4 regions of the Streptomyces sp. NPDC107550 genome follow, and region 4 is predicted to be linked to each of the others. Evidence: riboswitches for the same ligand, from Rfam matches in the RefSeq annotation. Region 4 holds a riboswitch; each other region holds the start of a gene.
What was found. A riboswitch is a leader RNA that binds a small molecule or an ion and turns the genes downstream of it on or off. The one in region 4 is predicted to bind cobalamin.

Region 1 (4,686 bases), on a different contig from region 4:
GCGCCGCGCAGTCGGGTCCGCAGCCCGGCCAGGGTCGCCCGGCTGTCGAGCCGCACGTCGAGCGCGCCGGGGCGCCCGGTGTCCGCCTTGCGTGCGCGCGGCAGCCGGGCGGGGTCGAGTCCGTCGCGCCGGGCGACGAGCACGCCCAGCTCGTACCGGCTCACGGCGTCGGGCCCGGCGAGGTGGAGCACGCCGTACGCGTCGCCGAACGCCGACTCCAGGAGAGCGGCGGCCAGTCCAGGGCGTGCCAGTCGGCGTGCGGGTCGCTGCCGGGGCGGGTGGCGTAGGTGGCGGCGGTGGGGTGACCGGCGGCGGACGCCTGGCGGACCAGTTCGGCACCGAGGAAGCCGGTGCCGCCGATGATGAGGACGGTCATGGGCCGTCACGGTAGCGGTCAGGTCGCGGCGAGGGTGTCCTCGTGCTGTTCGACGGGGACGGTCGCGTGGACGCTCTTGCCGCCGGTGTCGTGGGGCACGACGGAGACCGTGCGGCACAGGCGGTGCACCACGGGCCAGCCGTAGCCGCCCTCGGCGGTGTCCTCGCCGCGCGGGCGTTCGGCGGGCGCGCGGTCGCCCCGGTCGTCGCCGACCGTGATGTCGAGGTGGCGGCCGTCCTGGCTCAGCGCGAGTCCGAGGTAGGTGCAACCGCCCGCGTGGCGTTCGGCGTTGGTGACCAGTTCGGAGACCACGAGCAGGGCGTCGTACACCCCCTGGTCACCGAGGTCGTGTCCGGCGTTCTCCAGCAGGTGGGCGGTGCGGGTGCGTGCGGTGGCGGCGGTGACGGTGCTGCCGTTGCCCGTCGTCCAGGAGATGCCCATGGGGTCGCTCCTCTCGTCGGGTCGGGCGCTCGGGCCGGTTTCTCCGGCCCGGCTTCCATGGTGGCGCGCGCGGCGGCCCCGTTCCCAGGGTCGGTGCGCCCCCTTGTCCATGGCCGACGGGCTCCACATGTGCGGGCCGATCGGCCTGTCCTTCGGGTGCCCAAGGTCGGGCGGTCCTCACACGGGAGTGTGGCCGCGCAAGTAGTCGCGTACGGTTTCGGACAGTTCGGCGCCGCCTGCCTCGTCGGGCGCGGCCCAGCGGAGCTGATCAGGCGTCAGGGAGGCTCCCTCGGAAGGGGATTCACTCAGAAGCTGGCATATGACGGCCTGGGTGCCGTCACCGGCCGGGTCGAGCGCCTGGGTGCCGTCGGCGAGGTAGCCGCTCAGCTCGTAGACGACGCGGGCGGCGGCCGCCTGGGCGCTCTCGCCCGGCTCGGCGGTGCCCGAGGGCAGGGCCCAGCCGTGCGCGTCGTGCGTGGCGAGCAGGACCCGCCCGTCGTAGACCACGACCGCCTGGACCGTGGCGCCCGCTCCCTGTGGTGTCGTCATGCCCGCCTCCCCTTGCGCGCGGCGGTCGGCCGCGGCGTCCCGTGCGTCTCCCCGGGCCGTCGCGGCCGGGGGTGCGCGCCCTCGGCCGCTGCGACGAACGGTCCCGTGGGGGCGCGCCGGGTCCCTACCCCGTCAGACGCGGGGCATCCGTGCCGGGCGCGGGGCGTTCGAAGCAGAATGCCCCTGGGTCAGCGCCCCGCGAAGCAGCAGTCGCCGCAGAGGCCGCCGCCGGGGGCGCGGTAGTACAGGCAGCAGCTCCGGCGCCGGAAGGCGAGGCCGGGGCCGTACGTGTGCCCGGTTCCGGCGAGCCGTCCGGTGGTCAGGAGCCGGTCGGCGAGGCCGGTCAGCTCGGGGCGCAGGCCGGGGTGGGCGCGCAGCAGGACGCCCAGGGTGCCGAAGAGCGCGGAGGCGAGGTTGCCGTCGAGCAGACGCGGGGCGACCTTCACGTCGAGGGCGCTCTCCACCGCGTCGAGGGGGCCGGTGACCTGCGCGTACAGGGCGGCGGCGAGGTCGGGCACGGCGTCGGCGCGCAGTCCCTCGGCGCGCGGCAGGCTCAGGGAGGTGCTGTCGGGCCCGGCCCAGCGGACAGCGCGGAGGTCGGGCAGGACGCCGTGCAGGAGGGCGCAGGCGAGGAGCGGCGACCACAGGCGGGCGGCGAGTCCGAGGTGGGCGATCGACACGCCGATACGGGCCTGCGGCGTGGAGTACCGGAGGTTGACGGCGTGCGCCCGCGCGGGGAAACCGGCGGCCAGTGGCTCGGCGGGGGTGGGCTGGTCGCCGGGGTCTGCGGGGGCGGGCGTCGGATCGCCGGGGACGGGCGCCGGATCGCCGACGGTGGGCGGTGTCGCGGGGCGCCGTGCTTCGACGGGCAGGGCGAAGAACCCGCCGAGCGCGGCGACTTCGCGGAGGGCCCTTTCGACTTCCTCGGCGGGCGCGGCTTCCTCGGCGGGCGCGGCTTTCTCGGCGGGCGCGGCGCCGGTGTTCATGACGCCGTCGCCTGGCGGACGCGGCGGGGCGGCTGGAACACGTACAGGTCGAGGGTGCCGGGCATCGGCGCGATGCCGGGGCCTCCGGCGCGTACCCAGGCGGTGATGTCCTCGGTGGCGTCGGCGTCGTTGACGAGGCCGAGCCAGACGGGGCGGCCGCCCGCGGCGCGACCGGCGGCGGAGGGCTGGACGACGATGACGTTCGCCTGGTCGCACACGTCGAGGCACTCGGAGATCCGCACCGGGACGCTCTCGCGCAGGCGGGCCGTCTGCGCCCGGTGGTCGCCGGGGACCTTGACGCTGCCGCAGCAGCAGTCCCGGCAGACGACGACCCCGCTGGGCCGGTCGGCGCGCGCCTCGTCCGTGCCCGTGCCCGCGCGGACGGTCCGCTTCTTCTTCGCCATACGGCGCCTTCCCCTCACCGGGGAGATCCGCCCCGGAATCCGTCGAGGGGGCGGCGGCGTGAGTCTCCTGGCTCTCGGGTCACCGCGGGTCCCGGCCTTCCCGCCCCCTAAGGGACAGTGGCCTGTCGGAACCGGCTCGCCGATCACAGTGGCGGGACCGCGCCGGATTCACACCGGCTTCCTCTTCCCGCCGTCGCCCAATAACGCGCGCCATCCTCTCATGGCGCCTGCCCGCCGCCCCGGGCCGGTCGACCGGTGCGCCCCGGCTCCGGCGGCGGGTGTCAGCTCCTCCTCCCGGCCCGCTGGCTCAGCATGATGACGATGATGCCGACCAGCATCAGCGCGCTCCCGCCGACCGCCACGCCGCTGCGGACCTGCTCGGAGAGGCCGTCCGTGCTCTCGGGCAGGGGGAGGACCAGGAGGGCCATCTGCCAGCACAGCGCGGCGGCGATGACCAACTGGCCCCACCCGTAGAGGCGTGGCCGCAGGACGCGTCCGCGGTTGAACGGCATGACCCACCCCCGCCTGATCGCGGCCACGCCGCAGACGGCGATGAGCAGGGCCAGCACCGTGCCCGGGACCGCGACGAACAGCCTCATGGAACCCCCCTTGGACGTCCGGCGCCTGCCGGACCGGATGGATCATGCCACCCGTTCGGCGGTGACGGCGAGGCCCTGCGTCCAGCGCCACTGTTTCCGCTGTCCCCCTGTTCCCCCTGTTCCCGCGACGCGCGTGCGGGCAGCGGAGGCGTGGCACGTGACGGCGGCCCTGGCAAGGTCGATACTGCCGAGAGCACTCCAGCAGCCGTCCGCCCGAGGCACCGGCCCTGAACTGCACGGACTCAGGGCGGGCGCCCCTCTGCCAGCCTCACCCGGAGGTACGCGTGAAAATGCTGATCAATGTCGCCGAGACCGTCGTCGCCGATGCTCTGCGGGGGATGGCCGCCGCGCATCCCGAGTTGACCGTGGACGTCGAGAACCGCGTCATCCTGCGCCGGGACGCGCCGGTCGCGGGGAAGGTGGCCCTGGTGTCCGGCGGCGGTTCGGGGCACGAGCCGCTGCACGGCGGGTTCGTCGGGCCCGGGATGCTCGCCGCGGCCTGCCCGGGCGAGGTGTTCACCTCCCCGGTGCCCGACCAGATGGTGCGGGCCGCCGCGGCCGTGGACAGCGGGGCGGGCGTCCTGTTCATCGTGAAGAACTACACCGGTGACGTGCTCAACTTCGACATGGCCGCCGAACTCGCCGAGGACGAGGGCATCCAGGTGGCCAAGGTCCTCGTCGACGACGATGTCGCCGTCACCGACAGCCTGTACACCGCCGGGCGGCGCGGGACCGGTGCCACGCTGTTCGTGGAGAAGATCGCGGGCGCGGCGGCGGAGGAGGGCCTGCCGCTGGAGCGGGTGGAGGCCATCGCCCGTCAGGTGAACGCGAGTTCGCGCAGTTTCGGCGTGGCGCTCAGCGCGTGCAGTACGCCGGCGAAGGGCTCCCCCACCTTCGATCTGCCGCCCGGGGAACTGGAGTTGGGCGTCGGCATCCACGGTGAGCCGGGCCGGGAGCGGCGGGCGATGATGACCTCGGGCGAGATCGCGGACTTCGCCGTGAACGCCGTCCTGGAGGACCTGAACCCCACGGCGCCCGTCCTCGTCCTCGTCAACGGCATGGGCGCGACACCCCTGTTGGAGCTGTACGGGTTCAACGCCGAGGTCCAGCGCGTCCTTACGGAGCGGGGGGTGCCGGTCGCCCGCACGCTCGTCGGCAACTACGTCACGTCCCTCGACATGGCCGGCGCCTCGGTCACCCTGTGCCAGGCCGACGAGGAGATCCTGCGGCTGTGGGACGCGCCGGTCAGCACGGCGGGCCTGCGCTGGGGCATGTGAGCCACGCACTTACGTACCTACGTACTTACCTACCTACGAAGCAAGGAGTTCACG
Region 2 (4,686 bases), on a different contig from region 4:
CGGTGAGGGCGGCGGGTCTCACGCGGTGACTCCTTCGGGGCGGGCGTGGCGGCGCAGCAGCCACAGGAAGTACGGGCCGCCGGTGAGCGCGGTGACGACACCGACGGGGATCTCCTGGGGCGCGGCGACGGTACGGGAGATCAGGTCGGCCAGGAGCAGGAACGCGGCGCCCCCGAGCGCGGCGACGGGCAGCAGCCTGCGATGGGCGGCGCCGGTGACCATGCGGGCGGCGTGCGGAACCATCAGGCCGACGAAGCCGATGGCGCCGCTGTAGGCGACGAGCACGCCTACGACGAGCGAGGTCAGCACGAAGACGGCGGCGCGGAAGCGGTGCGTGTCGAGGCCGAGGACGCGGGCGCCCTCCTCCCCCGCGAGCAGCAGGTCGAGGGGGCGGGCCAGCGCGAGCAGGACGAGGGTGCCCGCGCCCAGGACGACGGTGGGCAGCAGGAGTTGGTCCCAGCGGGCGCCGCCGAGCCCGCCGAGCGTCCAGAACATGACGGCGCGGACGTGTTCGGCGCGGGCGGACAGGACGAGTACGAGGCTGGTGAAAGCCGACAGTACGTACTGCACGGCGACCCCGGCGAGGACGAGCCGTCCCGCGGTCATGGTGCCGCCGCGCCGGGCGAGGGCGTACACGACGACGAGGGCGCCCATCGAGCCGAGGAACGCGGCGACGGGCAGCGCCACGCTGGTCGCCGCGCCCGCGCCGACGCCGAGCGCGATGACGAGGACGGCGCCGCAGGAGGCCCCGGAGGACGCGCCGAGCAGATAGGGGTCGGCGAGCGGGTTGCGGACGACGGCTTGCAGGACCGTTCCGGCGACGGCGAGTCCGGCGCCGACGACGACGGCGAGGACGACGCGCGGCAGTCGCACGTCCCACACGATGGAGGCGAACGCGCCGCTGTCCTCGCCGCCGAGGAGGATGCCGAGGAGGATGCCGAGGACGCGGCCGGGCGGGATGCGGACGGATCCGAAGGCGAGCCCCGCGAGCGCCGCCGCGCACAGGGCGGCGGCGAGCGCGGTCACGAGCAGCGGGAACGCGGTCCGGGTGCGGGCGCTCACTTCGCGCCGGGGTGGAGCTGGTCCGCGAGGTCCGCGACGGCGTCGGCGGCGCGGACGCCGAGGACGGCCGAGGACAGCGGCAGCACCGCGAACCGCTTGTGGCGGACGGCGGGGACGTCCGCGAGCGCGGGGTCGTCCAACAGGCGCTTCTTCTTCGCGGCGACGGAGGTGCCGCCGTAGTCGTAGATGACGATGACGTCGGGCTTGCGGTCGATGACGCGCTCCCAGGAGACGTCGGCGAAGGACTTGTCGAGGTCGGCGAAGACGTTGCGGCCGCCGGCGCGGCGGATCAGGTCGTCGCCGAGCCCGGCGCCGCCCGCCGTGAACGCGCTGGACTCCCCCGAGTCGTAGACGAACACCGAGACGGGCCGGGCGCCCTTGAGGCGGCGGGCGACCGCGTCGAGCCGGCCGTCGATGCGGTCGATGAGGCGTTCGCCGCGCTCGCGCACCGCGAACGTGCGGGCGACCTGGCGTATCTCGGTGCGCAGGTCGCCGACGCCGACGTGACCGGCCGGGCAGTTCTCGCGGTTGAGCCGGGTGTGGATCCCCGCTTTCTCCAGGCTTTCGCGGTCGCGCCCTGAGCCCTTGTCGAAGGCGCTGGCGTAGCCGCCGTACACGAAGTCGGGGTCGGCGCCGAGGAGTTCCTCCTTGGAGGGGTACTCCTTGGCCAGCACAGGGATCTTCTCGTACGCCTTCTTGTACGCGGGCTCGATCCGGTCGTCGAGGTAGGCGGTGCCGGCCATGCGCTTCTGGAGACCGAGGGCGAGCATGACCTCGGTGGCGTGCTGGTTGAGGGTGACGGCGCGCCGGGGCGGCTCCTGGAAGGTGGTGCGCACACCGCAGTTGGTGACGGTGTACGGGAAACCGGGCGCCGCGCCCGCCTTCTTCGCGTCGCCGTGGGCGCCGGTGCCGCAGGCGGCGAGCGGCAGCAGGAGCAGGGACGTCAGGAGCGCGCGCGAGGCTGCGCCGATGCGGGGCATGCGGTGCCTTTCCGGGGGATGTCCTCGTCCCCTGGTCGGTGCGGAAAGGCGGCAGGTCAGTGTCTGGCTCCCGGGCGTCGCGTGCGGCGCGACGACCGGTCACAGTGGCGGGACCGCACCGGATTCGCACCGGTTTCCTGGCCCTGACCGCCTGGGTGGAGTGGTGACAGTGTGCCAGACGGGTGTTCGACCTTCGCGGGAGGTCCACACGGGAGGTCCACACGGGAGGTCCGCACGGGCGGGCACGCGGTCCCACGGGTGTGCGCGCGGGCATGAGGAAGCCCCGGCCGTGACGGGGGACCACGGCCGGGGCGGCTTGGGAGTGGGCACGGATGGCGGTCGCCTCTCGGCGGGGGGCTCCGCAGGGCTTCAGCCGAACGATCTTCCCTGCGGGCTATAGGTGAGGCCCGGGGACACTGTTCCATCCGTGTCCACGGTGGGTTCAACGGGCGGGGCCCCCTTGTTGTTCCCCGCCTTCCGGAAGCGGCCGGTGAGGTACGTCACGCCTGGCCGGGACCGTAGGCTGCGCTGGTGATCTTCGCTTCCGCCCGCCGTGTCCGCGCGGCGCTCGGCCTCGCCCTGGCCGCCGCCGTCCTGCTCGGCGGGTGCGCCGCGCCTTCCTCACCCACTTCCCCGTCCGCTTCCTCCTCCACGGACGGGCCGCCCCGGGTGCGGATGCCGGTGGCGGACGCGGACTTCGACTATCAGATCGGCGGCGCCTACCGCCCGCCCTCGGGTGTGCGCGCGCTCTCCCGCGACCGCACGGACCGTCCGGCGCCCGGCCTCTACAACGTCTGTTACGTCAATGCCTTCCAGGCGCAGCCGGACGCGCTCGGCTGGTGGCGGCGCACCCATCCGGACCTGCTGCTGCGCGACGGCAAGGGCGCGCTCGTCATCGACGAGGACTGGAACGAGGCGCTGCTCGACCTCTCGACGGCCGCCAAGCGGGAACGGCTGGCGCGGATCGTGGGGCGGTGGATCGACGGCTGCGCGGACGCCGGTTTCCAGGCGGTGGAGCCGGACAACCTGGACTCCTACCAGCGCTCCGACGGCCTGCTGCGGGCCGGGGACGCGGCGGCGTTCGCGCGGCTGCTGACCGCGCGGGCGCACGCGGCGGGGCTCGCGGCCGGGCAGAAGAACACGGCCGAACTGCTGCCCCGGCACTCCGCCATGGGCTTCGACTTCGCTGTCGCCGAGGAGTGCGCCCGCTACGACGAGTGCGGGGCGTACGCGGACACGTACGACGACCGCGTCTTCGTCATCGAGTACCGCGCGGCCGACTTCACGCGCGCGTGCCGCGCGTGGGGCCCGCGCCTGTCGATCGTGCTCCGGGACCGCGATGTGCGGCCGGCCGGGGCGGACGGGTATGTGCGGCGCGGGTGTTGAGCCCGAACCCGATGCCGAGGGCGCGTCTCGGCGCCTCCGCGCGGCCGACCGTCCAGCTCAGGGCGCCCGGTCGGGGTCGGTCGCGGGGCACACCTCGGCGGCTGAGCGCGGGCTCCCGATCAGCTCAGGACGCCCGGTCGGGGTCGGTCGCGGGGGGGCACACCTCGGCGGCGGCTGAGCACGGGGCGGGCGGTCAGCTCAGGGCGTCGAGGCGGCGGCGGACCGCTTCCAGGGCGCCCGGTCTGCGGCCCGGTACGCGTGCGCGCAGGGCGGTGAGCGCGGGGGCGTGCGCGCGGGCGCGGGCCGGGTCGGCGAGCTGCTCCCACTGGTGATGGGCGCGGTCCACGGCGGCCTCCACGTCCTCGTCGCCGGGTTCCTCGCCGCGCGACAGGCGGGCGTGGGCGACGGCGGCCCACAGTTCGAAGCTGCGGTCGGGCTCCCGCGCCAGACGGGCGAGGTCCGCCCGGACCTCCAGCCAGTGGATGGCCTGCGGCGACCCGGCGCCGTGGGTGCGCAGCGCCTCGCTCTCCCACAGCGCGGCGATGGCGGCGGCCTCCCCGTGCCGCCCGGCCTGCGCGGCGGCGAGCAGCGCCGGGTGCGGGTCGTCGGCGGCGGTGGCGGTGGCCTGCGGTGCGGGGGCGGCGCCGGGGGCGTGCGGCGCGGGCCGGGTCTCCTGCGGGGCCGAGGCGTCGTGCGCGGGCGCGTGCTCCGGTACGGGGATGGAGGGCGCCGGCGCCGAGCTCGTACGGGGTGCGGTAGGCGCTGGGGCCTGGGCCTGAGGTCGGGCGGGGGTGCTGGTCGGGCGGGGCGGGGCAGCGGGCGCCGGGGGTGTCGTCGGGGCGTGGCCCGCGTACGGCTTCCCGACGCCCGTACCCGTACCCGTACCGGTGCCGGTGTCGGCAGGCGTGCCGGGGGCCTGGGCGTCGGCGGGCTCCCCCGCACCCCCGTTGACCGGCACCGGGGCCGCCGCTGTGAACCCGGGCACCGTGGACGCGGCGGGCATCCCGGGGGCCGGTGACGTGGGAAACGCGGGGCGCGCGAGCCCGGCGGAGTGCCCCTCCTCCGCCTGACGCGAGAACCCCGCCCCCGGCGCCTGGGACACGGGCGCGGGCATGGGCGCAGGAGGCTCCCCCGCGCCCTGGCCGGAAACCGCCGCTTGACCGGGCAGCACAGCGGTCCCCGCCACTCCCACGGAGCCGGCGACCGGCACCGGAGCGGCGGAGACCGCCCCGGGCACCTGCTGCTCCCCGTACCCGAC
Region 3 (4,686 bases), on a different contig from region 4:
GCGAGGAGTTGGTGTAGTACGGGTGGGCGTCGGTGCCCGCCTGGAGGATGCCGGGGAAGCGCTTGCGGTCTTCTTTGGCGAAGCGGTAGGCGGTCCCCTCGGCGGGGGTCGCCTCCAGGTTGTACAGATGCCCGGTCCGCTCCTGGATCTCGACCATCCGCGCCCGCACGTGGTCCAGCAGCCGCACGGCCAGCGCGTGGCCCTCCGGCGCGGTGATGTCGGCCCGGTCGTACGTGAAGTTACGGATCATCTCATTGATCCCATTGACGCCGACCGTCGAGAAATGATTGCGCAACGTTCCCAAGTACCGCTTGGTGTACGGGAAGAGGCCGCTGTCGATCAGGCCCTGCACGGTGACCCGCTTGACCTCCAGGCTCTCTTCCGCGAGCGCCAGCAGACGGTCGAGCGCGGCGAACAGGCCGGCCTCGTCGCCCGCGTGCAGGTGTCCGAGGCGCGCGCAGTTGAGCGTGACGACGCCGAGGGAGCCGGTCTGCTCGGCGCTGCCGAACAGGCCGTTGCCCCGCTTGAGCAGCTCGGTCAGATCGAGCTGGAGGCGACAGCACATGGAGCGGATCTGGCCGGGTTCGAGTGTGGAGCCGATGAAGTTCTGGAAGTACGGGAGGCCGTACTTGGCGGTCATCGTGAACAGCCGCGTCGCGTTCTCGCTCTCCCAGGGGAAGTCCTCGGTGATGTTGTATGTGGGGATCGGGAAGGTGAAGACGCGGCCGGTGGCGTCACCGCCCGTCATCACCTCGATGTAGGCCCGGTTGATCATGTCCATCTCGGCCTGCAACTCGCCGTAGGTGAAGCTCATCTCCGCGCCGCCGACGACCGGCACCTGCGCGCGCAGGTCCGGCGGGCACGTCCAGTCGAACGTGAGGTTGGTGAACGGGGTCTGGGTACCCCACCGGGACGGGACGTTGAGGTTGTGCACCATCTCCTGCACGCACTGGTACACCTCGTCGTACGTCATGGCGTCCTTGCGCACGAAGGGCGCCATGTAGGTGTCGAACGAGCTGAACGCCTGCGCGCCGGCCCACTCGTTCTGGAGCGTGCCGAGGAAGTTGACGATCTGGCCGACCGCCGAGGAGAAGTGTTTCGGCGGCGCGGAGTCGATCTGCCCGGGGACCCCGCTGAACCCCTCGGTCAGCAGGGTGCGCAGGGACCAGCCGGCGCAGTACCCGGAGAGCATGTCGAGGTCATGGATGTGGAAGTCGCCTTCGCGGTGGGCGCGCCCCACGGCCTCCGGGTACACCTGGTCGAGCCAGTAGTTGGCGACGACCTTGCCGGCCGTGTTGAGGATCAACCCACCGAGCGAATAGCCCTGATTGGCATTGGCGTTGACGCGCCAGTCACTACGGTCCAGATACTCGTTCACGGAATCAACAGCGTTGATCAACGTCACGACGGCCCTCCCACGAGGCGTACGGAGTGAGCCCGGCCCGGACGGAACGGGGGCCGGCGCCGGCAGGTATCGGGCTCGCCCTCCACCTGGGGGCACACCGTTGCGGGGCAGCTCCGGACTCGCACCGGATTCCCTGTTGCCTCGACCTTCCGCGTCTCCCGCGTCCCGGCCGAACCGACGCTCGAACACTACATCTGCCACACTCCCGACACGCCCATGCCACATGTAGTGGTGACACAGGTCCCGACCCGCAGGACTTACGCCCCGCGCCCGTAGTACACGGCCGTGGGGCGGCCCGCCAGGTCGTGCACCTCCACCGGGGTGCCGAAGACTTCCGTCAGGGTCTCCGGGCGCATGATCGACGCGGCGCTCTCCGCGGCGACGATCCGCCCGTCGCGCAGGGCGATGACATGGTCCGAGTAGGCCGCCGCGACATTGATGTCATGGATGATCAGGACCACGGTCTTGCCGAGTTCGTCCGCCGCCTGCCGCAGCCGTTCCATCATGCGGACCGAGTGCTTCATGTCGAGGTTGTTGAGCGGTTCGTCGAGGAGGACGTAGGCCGTGTTCTGGGCCAGGACCATGGCCACGTACGCGCGTTGGCGCTGCCCGCCGGAGAGTTCGTCCAGGTAGCGGCCTTCGAGCGCGGCCAGGTCGAGGAAGTCGAGGGCCGTGTCGACCTGGCGTACGTCCTCCGCGGTGAGCCGGCCGCCGCAGTGCGGGAAGCGGCCGAACGACACCAGTTCGCGCACGGTGACCCGCGCGGTGAAGTGGTTCTCCTGCCGCAGCACCGACAGGAGCCGCGCCACGTCCCGCGTCGGGGCGCGGTGCACGTCGATCCCGTCGACAGTGACGCGCCCGGAGGTGGGCGCGGTGAGGCGGCCCGCGATGGTCAACAGGGTGGACTTCCCCGCACCGTTGGGGCCCACGAGCGAGGTGATCCCGCCCGTGGGGATGCTCCCGGACACGGGTCCGAGGACGACATGGTCGCCGTAAGCCTTGGTGACGTCGGTGAACTCGATCACAGGGTGCCCTTTCGGACCAGATGGACGAGGAAGACCGCACCGCCGGCGAACTCGATGACGACGGTGAGCATTCCTGCGGCGTAGAAGACGTGTTCGAGGACGAACTGGCCGCAGACGAGGACGAGGAAGCCGAGCAGGAACGCCATCGGCAGGGCCGCCGCGTGCCGGTACGTGCCGATGACCTGGTAGGTGAGCATCGCCACCAGGAAGCCGAAGAAGGTCATCGGCCCGACCAGCGCCGTGGAGAACGAGATCAGCGCGGAGACGGCGAGCAGGATCACGGTCAGCTCCCGGCGGTAGCCGATCCCGAGGTTCGTCGCGGCGTCCCGCCCGAGCAGCAGCACGTCGAGCCGGTGCCTGCGCCGCCACACGACGACGCCGACGACCGCGCACACGACGGCGGCCAGCGGCAGATGCGTCGCCTCCACGGCGCTGAGCCGCCCGAAGAGGCGCGCGCTCAGCACGTCGAACTCCGCCGGGGACAGCAGCCGTTGCAGGAACACGGACAGGCTGTTGAAGGCCAGCCCGAGGACCACGCCGACGAGCAGCAGGACGTGCATGTTGCCGCCGGGCCCTTGCAGCAGCCACCGGAAGAGAACGGTGGTGAAGCCCATCATGAGCAGCGTCTGCGTCACGAGTTTCGCGGTGCCGTCGGTCGCCGCGAGCACGCTGCCGCCGAAGACGGCGACCATGGCCGTCTGCATGAGCGTGTAGACGGCGTCGTAGCCCATGACGGAGGGCGTCAGGATGCGGTTGCGGGTCACGGTCTGGAAGGTGACGGTCGCCACCGCCTGCGCGAACGCGGCCACGGCCATCGCGCCGAGCATGGTCAGCCGCCGGTCGAGGGCGAACGCGTAGGAGCCGCGCACGAAGAGGAACAGGAAGCAGAGCGCGGCGACGACGCACAGCACGGCGACGACCGCGATCCGGGCGCCGGGCGCGGCGAGCGGTGCCGTGGCGCGGGCGACGGCCGGGCGCCGCGCGGGCGGGGTGCGCAGGACGTCAGACACGGCTCGCCCCCCGCTGCCGCAGGACCATGGCGATGAAGACGACAGCGCCCACGGCACCCAGGATCACCGTCGCGGGGATCTCCAGCGGGAACACGACGGTCCGTCCGATCAGGTCGCAGGCGGTCATGAGGGCGACGCTGAGGAGCACCACCCACGGCAGGTTCGCGCGTACGTTGTCGCCCCGGGCGAGGGAGACGAGGTTGGGCACGATCAGGCCGAGGAAGGGCAGGAAGCCCACGACCACGGTGGTGACCCCGGTGGCGAGCGCCACGAGGCCGACGCCGAGGTGGAGCACGCGCCGGTAGTGCAGCCCGAGGCCGGTCGCCACCTCCCTGCCGAGCCCGGCGAGGGTGAAGCGGTCGGCCGCGAGGTACAGCACGACCACGATGACGCCGACGATCCACAGCGGCTCGTACGCGCCCTTGGTCGTGGAGCTGAACCCGCCGGAGCGCCAGGTCGCCAGCGTCTGGAGGCGGTCGGTGGTGGACGCGACGCACAAGGTCACCGCGCCGACCACGGCACCGAGCATGATGCCGACGACGGGGACGACGACCGCCGATCGCAGGGCCAGCCGGTCGAGGACCGCCAGGAAGACCAGCGCGCCCACGAAGGCGAAGACGCCGGCCAGGGTCATGCGGACCAGCAGGCTCGCCCCCGGCGCGACGAGCGTCAGGAGCAGCACGCCGAGGGCGGCCCACTCGCTGGTGCCGGTGGTCGTCGGCTCGACGAACCGGTTCTGCACCAGCATCTGCATGATCACCCCGGAGGTGGCCATGGCCGCCCCGGCGAGGACGAGCGCGAGCGTGCGCGGCACCCGCGAGATGAAGAACATGTCGCGGGCGTCCGCGTCGGTGAACAGGGCCCGGGGGCTGATGTCGTAGCCGCCCACGAACAGCGAGAGGACGAGGAGCGCGAGCACGCCCGCGACGGCCAGCGGCAAGGAGAGTCGGCGCATGGCGCGAGCGGTCAGCGGGCCGCGTCGAACGCGTCGGCGACCTGCGTGAACGCGCGCGTGTACGCCTGGATGCCCTCGGTCAGATAGAAGTCGGGCTCCAGATGGATGATCTGGTCCTTCTTCTTGAAGGTGGTCTTCGCCCACGCCTTCTGCCCGGCCACGAGCTTGGCGGCCGGCGGCGCGGACTCCCCGTCCTCGACGACGGCGGCGTCGCGGTCGAGGAGGATCATCCAGTGCGGGTCGAGCTTGGCGACGGTCTCCGGCGCGAGGCCGGAGTCGTTGTGCACGGAG
Region 4 (4,686 bases):
CGGCGCGGCGCGCTGCCTCGACGCGCTGGCCGCGCCGGACGCCGGCCGCTGGCGGGGCCTGACCCTGGCCGAGGTGGGCGAGGCGGAGCCGCTGGAGCTGGCCCGCTGGCTCGCCGACCCGCGACACGGCGCCGGGGGCGGCGAGTCCGTCGCCGATGTGTGCGCCCGGGTGGGGCGCTGGCTGGACGCGGAGGTGTCCGGCGCGGGGCGCGTCGTCGCCGTGGTGGAGCCGGAGATCGTGCGGGCGGCGCTGGTCCACGCGTTCGGCGCACCCCTGTCGGCGTACTGGCGCTGTGACGTGGCGCCGCTGAGCACCTGCGAGTTGAGCGGCCGGGCCGGCCGCTGGAACGTCCGGCTCGGCGCGCCGCTCGGCGCCCCGGGCGCGCACGGCTGAGGGGACCCGGCGGACACCGGACCCCCTCGTCGCCGTACGCACCCTCGTGGACAGAGCCGTACGTGCGGTCGTACGCCTCAGCGCGCGGCCGGCACCGCGCGGGCGGCGGCCTGCTTCGGCTGGAGCAGGCGGTGCGCCAACTCCCCGAAGACCAGGCCGAATCCGCCCCACATGACGACCTGCATGGCGAGCGCCGACAGGCGGAACCGCCACAGCAGGGCGGCCGGGAAGTGCGCGGGCACCTCGTCGACCACGGGCAGGAACTGATAGGCGAGGCCGACGACGACGGCGAAGCCGAGCACCGCGGCGACGGTGGCCCACCACGTGCCGAGCCGGGGCACGAGCCGCTTGCCGAGGAGGGTCGCCCCGACGGCCAGCAGGACGCTGAGGACCATCATCAGGAAGTACAGGGTGGTCCGCTTGCCGATGGTGTCGCCGCTGCCGACGGCCGGCGGGTTCGCCGGGTACTTCAGAAACGGGACGACGTACACGGCCAGCAGGGCGCAGCCGGACAGCAGCAGCGCCGTGGCGCGGGGGCTGAACCGGCCCACCCGGCCGAGGGCGAAGCAGTAGGCGAGCGCGGCGATCCCGCCGAAGGAGACGCCGTAGACGAGGACGCCGGTGGCGAGTCCCGCCGTCGACTGGAGGCTGCGGGAGACGAGTTCGGCCTCCTCGCCGCCGTGCGAGTGAGCGGCGTGCGACTCCTCGAAGCCGATCGCCTTGTCGACGTTCGGCTCACCGAGCCAGTAGGCGATGACGAGGGCGAGCACGCCGGCGGCCAGGCCGGCGAGCATGCCCCGCACCAGCAGGTTGCGGACAGTGGTGGAGTTCATGAGGTGCGCGGTCCCTACGGGTCAGTGGCAGGGGAAACCGAGCAGGTGACGGGCGTCGTGGACCCATTCGTGGACGTCGGTGCCGTTGAAGACGGAGGTGGCGCCCTGTTCGGCGCCGACGAAGTAGAGCAGGACCAGCATCAGGATGCCGAAGAATACGGCCCACGGGGCGATGGCCTTGAGCGGGAGCTTGACCGGTGCGGCGGGCGTGGTGGTCGGCTGGGCGACAGACTGCGCCATGGCGGAGCCTCCTTCGGGAGTTCGCGTCCCATATCGGTGGTGCACAGAGACGACAGCCACGGGTCTGACTCGCGGTGGCCCAAAGAGCCGTTCCGCATACAGTGGCGCGACCGTGCCGGATTCTCACCGGCTTCCGTCGTGCCGTCGTCGACAACTCACTGAAGGTACCGCCTGTCGGGTGCATGGCCAAGATGGGCCCTGTCACAGCCGCCCGGTGACAGACCCGTGACAAAAACGGGGGCAACGGGTGTGGCGTACCGCGTGTCGTACAAGGCGGCCAATACAAACAGACGTGACCGAACCGCACAGACTTGTGCGTCACCGACATGTGTCATGTCATGCCGACATGGGGGAAGTACCGATGAGAGCATCCCGCACCGCGACCGCCCCGCACGCGCCGACCGACCCGCACGCCACGACCACCCCGCTCACGCCGACCGACCCGCAGACCACGACTGCCGTCCCGGCCCGCTCCCGGCTGCGGGCGCGGCGCGCGCTGCTCGCGGCGGCGGCCACCGTGGGCGCCGTGACCGCGGTCGCCGCGGCGACCGTCCCGGCGGCCGCCGTCACCGACCCGCGTTTCCTGTCCGCCTCCGAGCTGCCCCCGCACCCCTCGTCCCCGTGGACGGCGGGCCCGATCACCTCCGGGCAGCCCGACCCGCTCCCGATGTGTTACGGCGAGGCGCTGCCCTCGACGACGATGCACCGCTTCTACCGCACCGACCTCGACACCAACGCCCTCCAGGTGACGGTCGTCGAGCGCAGCGCGCAGCGGGCCGCCGACTTCGCGGCGCTGCTGCGCAAGGATCTGACGGGCTGCGCGAAGAAGCTGATGCAGCAGGACCCGCAGGTGAAGGCCACGCAGAAGAACTACGGCCGGATCGCTGTGAAGGACGGCGCGACGGTGTACGGCGTGCACACGACGACGTCCGGCGGCTCGTCCGACATCCACCTGTTCTCGGTGGGCCGCGACGGCAACGTCGTGACGGTCGTCCAGTGGGGCGAGATGGGCTCCTACGCGGATGCCCCGGTGGCCGCGTTCAAGAAGACGACGGTCACCGCGGTGAACAAGCTGAGCTGACCGCCGGCCAGGGGGGCGGTCGCGTACGCGGGTCACGACACCGGCGTACGTGACCGCCCTCGCCGTATGCCCGGCAGCGAACCGGGGCGGGCCCCAGGGCGACTCAGCGGGTCTCGCCCGTCCGGGTCGAGAGGGGCGCCCAGGTGTAGCGCACGCGCACCCCGTGATCGCCGAGCCAGGCCGCCTCGCGGTGGCGCAGTTCGTGCGCGCACTCCGGGGCGATGGCGCTCGGCCAGCGGACGAGGACCGCGCCGACGTCCCCCTCGCGGGCGAGCTGTCGCACGCGCCGCCAGCCGCTGCGGCGGGCCGGGTCGGGTTCTCCGTAGGTGTCGGTGACGACCTCGGTGATGGTCAGCCCGCGCTCGCGGGCGAACGCCTCGCCTTCGGACAGCGCGCACTGCGCGGCGGCGCCGGGGGCGCCGGGGGCGCGGTCGGCGCACACGTACAGCACGACGGGGGTAGCGGTTTCGCCGTGGGGGGTCATGGCTGCCTTCTGCTAGGAGGACCGAGGAGTCGGGACTCCTCGCACCGTGTGGGGACGGAAAGGGACGGGGCGGGGCGGCTGCCCCGCCGTGCCGGTCCGCGCGCGGGCCGGTCGACCGGTCACGTCAGGAGTGGGCCGTCAACTCGGCCCAGACGACCTTGCCTTCGGCGCGGGTGGAGCGTGCCGAGCCCCAGCTCTCGGCGAGCTGCTGGACGAGGAAGAGGCCGCGTCCGCCCTCCTCGCCGGGGCCCGCGAGGTGCTCGGGGGCCCGGACCGGGGTGGGGCCGTCGTCGTGGAGTTCGATCCGTAGGCGCCGCTCGTCGTCGGTGAGCGTGAGGCCGCACAGGACCTGGTCGCTGTCGGTGTGCAGCACCGCGTTCGTCGTGAGTTCGGAGACGAGCAGGACCGCGTCGCAGCAGGTGTCGCCGGGCAGCCGCCACGCGCGCAGCCGGTCACGGACCGTGTCGCGGGCGCAGCGCGCGCTGGTGCGCAGGGCGGGCAGCCCGAACCAGTACTCCCGCCGCCGTGCCGGCGGGGCTAAGGCGGGGTGCGGGGCCGGTGCTGAGGGCGTGGGGAGAGTCACGGGTGTCGCCTTCCAGTGCCTTCCGGGGCGGGCGCGGTGTGGGGACGCGGGCTGCCGCTCGCGCGGTGAGGGGCGCACGCCGGGGCCGGCGCCCTCGCGCGGGGCGCCGTCGACGGCGTCGGCACCAGGGGTCCCCGCGGGGCCCGACGCCGTGTCAGAGCTGTGACTGAACCGCTCACGAGTCAACTATGCGCGTGATCACACTCACGCTGCAACCGACTCCCTGATAATTTCAGAAGCGGGATATCAATCTGGCGTCGACTTCAAGTCACTGCAACAATGGTGATGTTGATGAATCCTCAGGAGGTTGGGCGTGAGTGAGGCCCGTTCCGGTACGAGTGCGCCGACAGTCCTGCGCATGATCCTCGGCCGTCGGCTGCAGGACATGCGTATGGCGGCCGGTGCCTCGTTGGAGGACGCGGCCAAGGCTCTGCGCGTGAAGACCCTGACGATCAGGCGGCTGGAAAAGGCCGAAGTGGCACTGAAGCCTCTCTATGTGGAGAAGCTCCTGGAGACCTTCGGCGCGGACCGGCAGGAGATCGACGAGTTCGTCGAACTCGCCGAGCGGGCCAACAAGCCCGGCTGGTGGTACTCGTACCGGGACGCCGTCCCGGCCTGGTTCACCGCCTACGTCAGCCTGGAGACCGGCGCCAAGACCCTGCGTACCTACGAACCTCAGTACGTGACGGGCCTGTTGCAGACCCCTCAGTACGCGCGTGCCACGCTCCGCGGTGGCCTGCCCAACGGCAGCGACGAAGAAGTCGAGCGACGCGTCGAGTTGCGGCTGCGCCGCCAGGGTCTGCTGGAGCGCGAGGACGCGCCCACCTTGTGGGTGGTCATGGAAGAGGCCGTCCTGCACCGGGCGGTGGGCAGTGCCGACGTGATGCGTGAGCAGATCGAGCGGCTGCTCGACGTGTCGGAGCTGGCGCACGTCAGCCTCGACATCGTCCCCTTCTCCGCGGGTGCGCACGTCGGTGCGTGCGCCCCGTTCACGTATTTCCGGTTCGAGGAACCCGAGTTGCCCGACATCGTCTACAGCGAACTTCTTTCCGGGTCGGTCTACTTCGACCA

Region 1: another riboswitch for cobalamin. It lies ahead of ACZ7LY_RS24220 ((2Fe-2S) ferredoxin domain-containing protein); the one in region 4 lies ahead of ACZ7LY_RS19190 (CbtB domain-containing protein).
Region 2: another riboswitch for cobalamin. It lies ahead of ACZ7LY_RS13840 (ABC transporter substrate-binding protein); the one in region 4 lies ahead of ACZ7LY_RS19190 (CbtB domain-containing protein).
Region 3: another riboswitch for cobalamin. It lies ahead of ACZ7LY_RS01590 (ribonucleoside triphosphate reductase); the one in region 4 lies ahead of ACZ7LY_RS19190 (CbtB domain-containing protein).

The regions. Positions count from the first base shown of each region.
Region 1 is NZ_JBVKBC010000020.1:107,071-111,756, reverse strand. Features, by position in the region: partial or broken gene ACZ7LY_RS24245 (dTDP-4-dehydrorhamnose reductase) at 1-236, opposite strand, end outside; gene ACZ7LY_RS24240 (hypothetical protein) at 161-376, opposite strand; gene ACZ7LY_RS24235 (ATP-binding protein) at 395-817, opposite strand; gene ACZ7LY_RS24230 (NUDIX domain-containing protein) at 995-1,366, opposite strand; gene ACZ7LY_RS24225 ((2Fe-2S)-binding protein) at 1,555-2,352, opposite strand; gene ACZ7LY_RS24220 ((2Fe-2S) ferredoxin domain-containing protein) at 2,349-2,756, opposite strand; cobalamin riboswitch at 2,817-2,940, opposite strand; gene ACZ7LY_RS24215 (hypothetical protein) at 3,038-3,355, opposite strand; gene dhaK (dihydroxyacetone kinase subunit DhaK) at 3,640-4,632, shown strand; gene dhaL (dihydroxyacetone kinase subunit DhaL) at 4,686-4,686, shown strand, end outside.
Region 2 is NZ_JBVKBC010000008.1:71,802-76,487, reverse strand. Features, by position in the region: gene ACZ7LY_RS13850 (ABC transporter ATP-binding protein) at 1-22, opposite strand, end outside; gene ACZ7LY_RS13845 (FecCD family ABC transporter permease) at 19-1,062, opposite strand; gene ACZ7LY_RS13840 (ABC transporter substrate-binding protein) at 1,059-2,042, opposite strand; cobalamin riboswitch at 2,080-2,236, opposite strand; gene ACZ7LY_RS13835 (endo alpha-1,4 polygalactosaminidase) at 2,571-3,428, shown strand; gene ACZ7LY_RS13830 (hypothetical protein) at 3,622-4,686, opposite strand, start outside.
Region 3 is NZ_JBVKBC010000001.1:374,070-378,755, forward strand. Features, by position in the region: gene ACZ7LY_RS01590 (ribonucleoside triphosphate reductase) at 1-1,405, opposite strand, end outside; cobalamin riboswitch at 1,450-1,599, opposite strand; gene ACZ7LY_RS01595 (iron ABC transporter ATP-binding protein) at 1,663-2,430, opposite strand; gene ACZ7LY_RS01600 (iron chelate uptake ABC transporter family permease subunit) at 2,427-3,440, opposite strand; gene ACZ7LY_RS01605 (ABC transporter permease) at 3,433-4,395, opposite strand; gene ACZ7LY_RS01610 (ABC transporter substrate-binding protein) at 4,407-4,686, opposite strand, start outside.
Region 4 is NZ_JBVKBC010000013.1:74,140-78,825, forward strand. Features, by position in the region: gene ACZ7LY_RS19180 (histidine phosphatase family protein) at 1-394, shown strand, start outside; gene ACZ7LY_RS19185 (CbtA family protein) at 472-1,227, opposite strand; gene ACZ7LY_RS19190 (CbtB domain-containing protein) at 1,249-1,467, opposite strand; cobalamin riboswitch at 1,506-1,650, opposite strand; gene ACZ7LY_RS19195 (hypothetical protein) at 1,829-2,548, shown strand; gene ACZ7LY_RS19200 (recombinase family protein) at 2,652-3,032, opposite strand; gene ACZ7LY_RS19205 (ATP-binding protein) at 3,157-3,615, opposite strand; gene ACZ7LY_RS19210 (helix-turn-helix domain-containing protein) at 3,929-4,686, shown strand, end outside.